DNA from 3 places in the Brevibacillus sp. AG162 genome. Region 2 is predicted to be linked to each of the others. Evidence: riboswitches for the same ligand, from Rfam matches in the RefSeq annotation. Region 2 holds a riboswitch; each other region holds the start of a gene.
The links. A riboswitch is a leader RNA that binds a small molecule or an ion and turns the genes downstream of it on or off. The one in region 2 is predicted to bind cyclic di-GMP.

Region 1 (3,280 bases), on a different contig from region 2:
GCGAACTTATCATCAATTCCGATAATCAGCTTGTTCGCGTCAGCGCCAGTGTTTGCGCTGGAACAGCCCACTACCAATGAAACCATCGCACTCAACAACAATGACATCCATGCTATTTTCTTCATCGTGATGATCCCCCTCGTTTCCCTACTCTATATTTTACTCTGATAAAGTGGTAATACGTTAACAAGGTATCATGATAGCACATTAGCAAAGAATAGTCGATACTTTAGTAAACAAAAGCACCTTAGAAATATACGCCAAATGAACGAGAAAAATGCCCGACTAGCAGATGCATGTCTTTTTCTTTTTTCCGACACTCCCTCGTTCCTCTATCTTTTTGATATACTCCGTAGCCAACGGAACCTTGCACGCTGTCTGTCCAACGTCCACATGTACTTTGCCAATCGCTGCGGCCACTTCCAACGCTTCCTGATGAAGTTCCGGTACATACGCGCCTACTGAAATAACGAATTGATTCATGGTGTACCGAACGCGATTTTGTTCCTGGTGAATCGTCTCCTTCACTCTCATGAGGAGCCGTTTGATTTCTTCTTTATCTAGCTGTTCATCGGGAGTAATCGACAAGTAGTTCGAATACGTATTCCACCCACATGTGGCTACCATCTCTTCCTTTGACTCGATCCATTCCCGTGCCAACTCCATGGCAAAATGGCTCTCAGCGGCTACACTCGCAACCGTATATTCGGCGGGGGCGTACCAAGACGCTTCCTGGACCCAAGCCTGCAGTCGCTCTTTTGTCATGCTCTTCGGGTCAACCGTCAATCCGGCCAAGTACATGGCGTCGTAGTTTCCCGTATCGTATAGCGCCTGAACGAGCTGCTGATCACGCTTTACCTCCTTGACCAGCTTTTTCATATCACCGATTCGCACGCCAAACAAAGGCTCTTTCGCCCCATGCCGCAATAACGTTTTTTTCGTCTGTTCTGTCCCCATCGCTTCGAGCTTCTGCATGACTTCTTCCAACGTCATCTTGCCACCCTCCTTTTTCTTCTATTTAATAGGATAACCAGCAGCGCTACCTCCAACACGAAAAAGCCCTCCACATTCAAAGGAGAGCTTTTTCGTGTTGGAGCTTGACGCTCTTTTCCTATCCTTACGCCTTATTGCGTACTTTGATATACGAAACATTTCTGACGTTGATGACAACATCATCATACTGAAGCCATCCGTCGTTTTGATTAGCGACCATTTGAATGATCTCTTCCGGTTCCGTCGTTTCGACGCTAATCGTTTCACCGCCTCCGGAAAAGTAAAATTGAATCACTTTTACTTCCTTCATAAAAATCCCCTCCTATTCCTTCTAGTTATCGGATAGTTGGAAAATTTTTGTTACGGGTGATTTTCGGGAAATACTTTATGAACAATTAGTTTCTTTTCCCTACCAAAACTTGACAAAGATACATCTTTTGGCTTATATTTTGCTAGATTATATCTAGCAAATTTCGACACAACTTTACAAATTTTGCTAAATAATGCAAAAGGCAAAGTCATCGAAAGGTGGCGACGCAAAACCACGGGTCTACAGTCTTTGACCATGATAGCCGGGTTGCCATCATCTTGTGACCATTTTTTGATGTTGGTAGCTTCGGTTGTTCCATTTCGATGGAACGGCCTTTTTTTGTGTTTACTTTTTTGAAAGGAGGATGAAAGCATTTTCATTTTCGTAACGGATGGAAACACATAACTTTTGAGACGACAAACATACACAACATAGTTCAATCAGAGAAAATGATGGAGTGGAGAAGTTATGTACAAACAAGTAGAAACCGTACAAGAGTTAGCTAAATTTCATGAAATCAAAGAAACAGTATGGACCAGCATGGGCTTCGAGATGGAGTACGCGAAAGAAGGCTCCGCTCAGTTCCTCTTAATTGCCGAAGATGGTGAAGCAGGCGGAACATTTGAAATGACGCCCTTTTCCAAATCAAGTGCTTATATGAAATCACTTTTTCAGGATGTTGTTACAGAAGATATGAAAGTAATGGAGGTAGACAGTCTCGCTGTTTTGCCGAAATACCGCGGACAACTGGGGCAAAAAGGAATTTGCCTGATGATAGATTACGCTGAAAAGCATGGTTATACCCACGCAATCGGGGTAGCTGATCCGACCTTTTTTAAGTTCATCAACAAGAAATATCAAGTAAAGGCGACTCAGACCAAAGATATCGTCTTTTACAAAGGGGCCGACGCCATTCCGACCCTCTTTCATCTAAAAGATGTCTATGACAATAAGCACGATCCGAAATATTCCTGGTACAATTCGTCGTCATCCAACCAAGTAAAAGTCGAGGTAGGTGGGTAAAAAATGGATAACATTGATCTATTGAGAAGAAGAAACAATTGGGTCGTAATCGTATTCGCAAGTATTATTACGGTTGTTCAAGTCTTAAACCTCTTTCTAGGCGTACCGTACACATTCGTTTTCACGGTGCTAGGTATTTTGTATGGCGTGCTGGCACCTTTTACTTACATCTCCAATCGCCCGAATTTCCGTGAAAAAGCAGCGCCCTTTATGAAGTTTTTCAACTTCGCCGTAATCGGGATCTTTATGTTCATCATAGTTGGACTGGACCCGCATATGATCAATATCATGACCATTATGTTCTTTGTAGCAGTCATGGGGATTTATCAAGACCGACTCATCAATATTTTAACGATTGTATCGACATTGGGTATTGTCTCTTACTACTTCCTGACACAGAGAGAAACGATTTTCCATTCGACAAGCAATCTTGATCTGATGTACTTCCTGCTTACCTTCTGCTTCGTCTCTGTCACGAGCATGATGCATGCTGTATTCAATAACAAGCTGCAAGAGGAAAGTGAACAACAAAAGCAAGAAGCGATTGCCTCGAAGGAATCGTTGCAACGTGTTCTGGATCAGATCAATGAATCACTCACCTCTATGCAAGACTATCAAGAGAATTTGAACAAGGTGACGGACGGTGTAAATGTTCGCGCTGTCGAAACCGTCGCTTCCCTGCAAGACATTATGGAGTCCTTTACGGTCCAGACCAGCAATACGGACGAGCTGCGTCGGGAAATGAGCTCGACGAATCTGCAAGTTGAGGATATGACCCGCTCTGTTACAGAGATGCATGAGTACGTAGAATCGACCAAAGAAGCCACTAGCGAGAGCGGAAAACGCATTGGCAACATCGGCAATGACTTTGAACGATTCATCAAGGACATCCAAGGCACGAACCAGCTGATTCAAGAGCTCAATAAAGAAACCGAATCGATTGGGAAGATTATT
Region 2 (3,280 bases):
CGGGCAATGGACATGAACGACCGCGCACTGCGTAACATCGTTGTTGGTCTGGGTGACGGCAATGGGATGACGCGTGAGGACGGCTTCATGATTACGACTGCGTCGGAAATCATGGCGATTCTATGCTTAAGTGAGAATCTGGCAGACTTGCGCGAGCGGTTGAACCATATCATTATTGGCTACGATTTCGATGATCAGCCTGTACGGGCAGAAGAAATCAATGCGGTTGATGCGATGTGCGTTCTCTTGAAGGAAGCGATCAAGCCCAATCTCGTACAGACAATCGAAGGAACTCCGGTCATTATTCACGGCGGACCTTTTGCCAATATCGCGCATGGGTGCAGCAGCGTGATCGGAACCAAGATGGCCTTGAAGCTGGCGGATTACGTCGTAACAGAGGCGGGCTTCGGTGCGGATTTAGGAGCGGAGAAGTTTTTTGACATCAAGTGCAGAAAAGCAGGCCTCACACCATCGGCTGCTGTCGTGGTCATTACGGTTCGCTCCTTGAAATTCAACGGCGGGGTAAAAGTACCTGACCTGGCAGCGGAGAACTTGTCTGCTCTGGAAAAAGGCTTCGAAAACGTCAAGCGCCATCTGGAAAATCTGCAGAAGTTCGGTGTGCCAGCAGTGGTGGCCATCAATCATTTTGCGACGGATACGCAGGCAGAGATCGATGCCGTTATTGCGCTGTGCCAAGCGGCCGGAGCCGAAGCGGCGCTCTCTAAAGTGTGGGCAGAAGGAGGAGCTGGCGGTGTCGAGCTGGCTGAAAAAGTGACGCGTGCAGCAGAGCGGCCTTCCTCCTTCCGATTCTTGTATGAGGAGAACCTCAGCATTAGAGACAAGATTGAGACAGTAGTAAAAGAAGTGTACCGTGGATCAGGAGTTGTCTTTTCGCCGCTTGCATTGAAAACGATGCAAAAGGTAGAAGAAATGGGCATGTCCCATCTGCCTGTATGCATGGCGAAAACACCATACTCCTTTACGGACCGCGCTGATCTGTTGGGAGCACCTGTTGACTTCACGATTCAAGTGAGTGAAGTGCGCATATCGGCAGGAGCTGGTTTTATCGTCGCACTGACCGGAAGCTTGGTTACAATGCCAGGCCTCCCGAAAAAGCCGGCTGCTGAATCGCTGTATGTAGATGAGAATGGACACGTGATCGGATTGAGCTGATCAAGAGAATATACAAGAGAGCTGACACCTGTTTCCGGGTCGTCAGCTTTTTTTAAAAAATTTGTGGTTTATAACAGAGAAAATATGGGAAAAGAACGATGAGATTGAAAAAGTGTGGACTAAAACTAAAAACAACAAGGAATGACAAAGGCAAACCTGTTGAAAGGCAGGGACGCAAAGCCACGGGTCTAAAGTCGAGGATCTATGATTTTCGCACTAGGACAGCCGGGTTGCCGTACCGTAGTCATGATCGGCTGTCGGTAGGCAGTCTTTTTTTTGTTGAAAGGAAGAGAAGGGAGAAGTGGTAGTGTATGAAAAATAGTTTGAAGAATAAGCTAATTATCATTTTGTGCCTGCTTTTGCTTGTTAGTTTGGGCATGGTATGCGGTGCAAGCTATTGGAGTGCTTCGAAGCTGTTGGCAGACAGTCTTGACAAAGAAGCTGAGCTGGCCGCAAGTAATCTCTCCATTCGTATCGACAGTTTCTTTCAAGAAAAAATCGGAGTTGTAAAAACGATAGGAGGATTGATCTCCGCGGATAACAATTTCGATCATGACCTGAAGTTGATTCAAGAAGCGCAAAAGGAAAATCCTGAGTTTGAGACCTTCTTCTTTTCGTATGATTTAAGCGGAACGAAAGTGATCAATTTCAAAGGAGAAGTGACCAATCCATCGGACCGACCACACTTTCAGGAAGCTGGCAAAGGGGAAGGAAAGGTAATCGTTTCCGAGCCAGTGGTTTCGAAACGGACGGGGAATAACATTGTGACGATTATCGTTCCCCTGATGAAGGACAATCGTCAATACGGTTATGTCGGATCAACCATTCCGATCAATGAAATTCAACAAAAGGTGTCTCAAGAGAAGTTCGGGCAAAGCGGTTACGCCTTTTTAGTTAGTAAAACAGGGACTTTTATCTATCACCCGACGAGTGAGTACATTCTGAAGGAATCGATTCTCAACCTGGGTTTTCTTGAGCTTCAAACAGCATTTGAAGACATCAAGAACGGAACTCATGGAGTCACTCAATACCAATACGAGCAAATACCTCAATTTGTTTCCTATGCACCTACCAGTCTGAATTGGGGCGTATACATCACGGCACCGATAGCAGAGCTGCATGCTCCCGTAGATGCGCTGTCGCTTCAATTGATGATCATTTCCCTCATCGTGTTGGCTGTTGGGGTAGTCCTGGTTTATTTCTTGGCTGTACGCATGGTGAAACCAATTGAGCGTCTGAATCAAGCGGTAAACATAGTGGCTCAGGGGAATTTGGCTGAGACAGTTACGGTGGAAGGGAAAGACGAGATTGCCGTTCTGTCCCGTGACTTTAACCAAACCGTATCGCACTTGAAAAATTTGATCGAAGACGTATCTCTGTCGTCTGATCAAGTACAGCGTTTTAGTCAGGAAGTATCCGAAGGTATTAAACAAGCGACGGAAAACATCAACCAAATCGGCTTGTCTATTGGACAGATTTCTGAGGGAGTAGAGGCACAGGCAGCCAGCTCGCAGGAAGTCGCATTGTCGATGACTGACATGGCAGCAGGCATCGTGAAAATCGCGGAGACGTCTGCACATGTTTCAGAGGCTGCCCAGATAGCAACAGAGCAGGCAGAACAAGGAACTGCTGTGGTAGAGCAGGCAGTTCGCCAGATGGGAAGCATTGGCGAGGGAACATCGAAGGCGACAGTAGCAATCGAGCAGCTCAACAATCGCTCCAAAGAAATCGAAGGCATTCTCGATACCATCAGTCAGTTGACCTCGCAAATCAACCTGCTAGCCTTAAACGCTTCGATTGAGGCAGCACGTGCTGGCGAGCATGGACGTGGGTTTGCTGTAGTTGCCGGAGAGGTGAAAAAGCTGGCGAACCAATCCGAGGAGTCCGCATCCAAAATCGCGATGCTGATCGGGGAAATCCAGCAAGATACCCGTCACGCGGTAGAGGTCATGACCGAGGGCAACGAAAACGCACAGCAAGGTATTCAACTGGTCGAAGAGGTTCGCGAAATCTTCGGGTACATTTTAGAATCTTCCCGTAACGTTGCTGCGCACATTTTGGAAGTATCTGCAGCATCTGAACAAATGTCAGCAGGCTCTGAGCAGGT
Region 3 (3,280 bases), on a different contig from region 2:
AAAGGCAGGGAAGATCAATCACCAAATCATCATCTATGTATGGTTGGGTGCGATCTTGTTTCACTTGTTCCTGCTCATCAGCAATTTGTCCAATCAGCATGTGTACAAAGCAGGGATCATTCTATTTTTAGGACCATTGTTTTTAACTGTCTACCATTTTATCACGTACTTGGCAGCTTTGCGCGAGGAGCGTGAGGAGCAGGAGGCAGCTACGACAGCTACGCTCGAGCGTACGGCCTACCAGATGATTCTGGAGGGCGGACGTGTATACAGCGAGTTAAGTCGCCTGAAAACAGAATATCCAGAAGTGGAGCAAATGCTTCGTGCCAACGATTTTCACGATAAACTGGAGCGCTATGCTTTGGAAATGCAGCAGTATTTGCAGGCGAAGCATTTTGAGCGTAAAGACGTGGAGCTCTTGGAGGGTCACTATTATTTCTTGGAAAACTTGCTGAGCTTGGCGAAACAACATCCGGGAATAATCGAGTCCCGCGTATATAGCCGCCGAAGTGACAATTGATGGGTACAAAGGAGAGGGAAGCGGATGTTTTGGAAAAAAGACAAAGGCCTGGCAGAAAAAGAGACAGCAGCGACGACAGTGGCAACTCCCGCAACCACAATGGCAGGACAGCAAGACGCTTGGAAACATGAGCTTCGCGGTGTTTACGAACAGATGGGTGCGATCCTCACTTCGAACCAAGCGGTGAATGCCGAATCCGATCAAATGGTGAGATTAGTGGCGAGGATGAAGCGTGTCGTAGATAATATCCAGGCCATTAACGAGCGGGATGATGAATCTGCGAGCCAGTTGTCCGTTCGAGGAGAGCGCCTGACAAACATCTGTAAACAATCGGTAGCGCGTGCAGATGAAGGCAAGAAGGCGATGACGGACGTTGTGGAAGTCATGAGCCTGCTCGACAAAGAATCGGTCCATACGTCCAAGTCCATGAGCCGCTTGGAAGAGCGCTCTTCGGAAATTACGAGTATCGTCAAGGTAATCAGCGACATTGCCAATCAAACCAACCTTCTCGCTTTGAATGCAGCGATAGAAGCTGCCCGTGCGGGTGAACAAGGCCGAGGCTTTGCTGTCGTAGCAGATGAAGTACGGAAGCTGGCCGAGATGACAGCGAACTCGACCAAGACGATTGCAGAATTGATCGGCAAGATTCAGGAAGAAACAAAAGAAGCGTTGTCCAACAGTGAAAAAAGCAGCAGTGCAATCAAAAATGGACTTTCTATCAGCAAGGATGCTGCAGAGAAGACGGATCAGATCGTGAACGCTTTCCAGGCGCTGAACGTCGAAGTGTCAGGTGTGATGGAAATCATCGCGCAGCAAAAGCGATTTGCTGACGATGTGTCCCAGCAGGTAAATGATGCAAAAGGCTTGCTGGACGAGCTGAATGAAGGCTTGACCAAGCACGTGAGGGACGCCAACGCGGTAGAGCAAATGCTCGCGACGGGCGTAAAGGATGTCAAAAAGTTATTGTGATCATAAAGAAAAAGAATCAGGAGTCCGTATCCAAGCGATGCGGACTTTTTGGTATTTGCTCACGTTGTTTCATTGAAATTTTACATATTCCCGTTTGACTATTAGGAATAGAGTACTATAATCAAAGTAGTATTCTCCATATCTTTCCTTTTTTCGACAAAATCATATCGGCATTCGCTATGAATGGGCAAACCCATTGAAAAGTGGGGACGCAAAGCCACGGGCCTAATGTACACGTTACGATGGCAGCCGGGTTGCCGACTAGCAGTGTATTTTGCTGTTTTAGTTTTACGGCTCCTTTCATGCGAATGGAGCCTATTTAACTTTACAAAAGGGAGAGGTTAAAGCATGTCAATCCTTCAAACACTGGACAAGCAGTACATCAATGGGGAGTGGCGCGACGGACTTGGCGCGAAGACATTGCAAGATATCAACCCTTACAACGGGGAAGTCATCGCAGAATTCAAAATGGCAAATCTGGAGGATATCGACGCGGCTTACAAGGCGGCAGCCAACGCGAAAAAAGAGTGGGATGAAGTGAATGCCTATACCAAATCCCGAATGTTGGAGCGTGCTGTTCACTATATCGAAGAGCATGAAGAGGAAATCATTCAGATCATCATTCGTGAATTGGGTGGAACCCGTCTGAAGGCGTTTTTTGAGATCGGGCTTGTGAAGGATATTATTCGCGAGGCGGCTACGTTCCCGGTACGCATGGAAGGAAAAATTCTTCCTTCTCCCGTAGACGGAAAAGAAAATCGTTTGTATCGGATTCCCGCAGGAGTTGTCGGCGTCATCAGTCCGTTTAACTTTCCGTTCTATTTGTCGATGAAGTCCGTAGCTCCAGCTCTTGGCGCGGGCAACGGTGTCGTCCTCAAACCACATGAGCACACGCCAATCACGGGTGGGACTCTCATCGCGAAAATTTTTGAAGAAGTAGGTCTGCCCAAAGGCTTGATCAACGTCGTGGTGACGGATATTGCAGAAATTGGCGATGGTTTTGTCTCCCACCCGATTCCGCGGATCCTTTCGTTTACAGGCTCTAGCCAAGTAGGTAGCCATATCGCGCAAGTGGCAGCGAAGCATTTCAAAAAGGCGATTTTGGAGCTGGGCGGCAATAGTGCACTGATCGTTTTGGAGGATGCGGATCTCCAGTATGCCGTCAATGCAGCGGTATTCAGCCGCTTTACTCACCAAGGTCAGATTTGCATGTCGGCTAACCGAGTACTGGTTCACCAAGATGTATACGATAAATTCCTCGATCTGTATGTGGAAAAAGTATCTGGACTCAAGGTAGGCGACCCAAATGATCCAGACACAGTAATCGGTCCGTTGATCAATCAACGGCAAGTCACTAACCTGATGGCTACGATCGATGAGGCGATACGCGAAGGAGCCGTTCCTGCACTGAAAGGGGAAGTAAAAGGCAACGTGGTCGAGCCTATCGTTTTGACAGGCGTGACCACAGACATGTCGATTGCCGGAAAAGAGCTGTTTGGTCCTGCTGTTTGCATCATGTCGTTTGCTTCCGAGGAAGAAGCGATTCGCATGGCGAACGAGACCCCATTTGGATTGTCCGGGGCGATTCATACGCGCGATCTGGAGAGAGGTGCCCAGATGGCCAAACGAATTGAGACCGGCATGATTCACATCAATGATGGGACGATCAATGACGAGCCAATTGTGGCGTTCGGCGGTGAAAAGCATTCCGGGTTGGGACGTTTGAATGGTCAATGGAGCTTAGAAGAGTTTACTACGCTGAAATGGATTTCGGTTCAACATAAAAAGCGC

Region 1: another riboswitch for cyclic di-GMP. It lies ahead of FB479_RS09625 (GNAT family N-acetyltransferase); the one in region 2 lies ahead of FB479_RS14610 (methyl-accepting chemotaxis protein).
Region 3: another riboswitch for cyclic di-GMP. It lies ahead of yfmT (benzaldehyde dehydrogenase); the one in region 2 lies ahead of FB479_RS14610 (methyl-accepting chemotaxis protein).

The regions. Positions count from the first base shown of each region.
Region 1 is NZ_VFNO01000002.1:994,974-998,253, forward strand. It holds gene FB479_RS09610 (amino acid ABC transporter substrate-binding protein) at 1-125, opposite strand, end outside; gene FB479_RS09615 (DNA alkylation repair protein) at 286-993, opposite strand; gene FB479_RS09620 (hypothetical protein) at 1,118-1,303, opposite strand; cyclic di-GMP riboswitch class I at 1,495-1,578, shown strand; gene FB479_RS09625 (GNAT family N-acetyltransferase) at 1,772-2,326, shown strand; gene FB479_RS09630 (methyl-accepting chemotaxis protein) at 2,330-3,280, shown strand, end outside.
Region 2 is NZ_VFNO01000004.1:163,855-167,134, forward strand. It holds gene FB479_RS14605 (formate--tetrahydrofolate ligase) at 1-1,173, shown strand, start outside; cyclic di-GMP riboswitch class I at 1,313-1,411, shown strand; gene FB479_RS14610 (methyl-accepting chemotaxis protein) at 1,485-3,280, shown strand, end outside.
Region 3 is NZ_VFNO01000005.1:246,599-249,878, reverse strand. It holds gene FB479_RS17440 (hypothetical protein) at 1-520, shown strand, start outside; gene FB479_RS17435 (methyl-accepting chemotaxis protein) at 545-1,489, shown strand; cyclic di-GMP riboswitch class I at 1,666-1,751, shown strand; gene yfmT (benzaldehyde dehydrogenase) at 1,838-3,280, shown strand, end outside.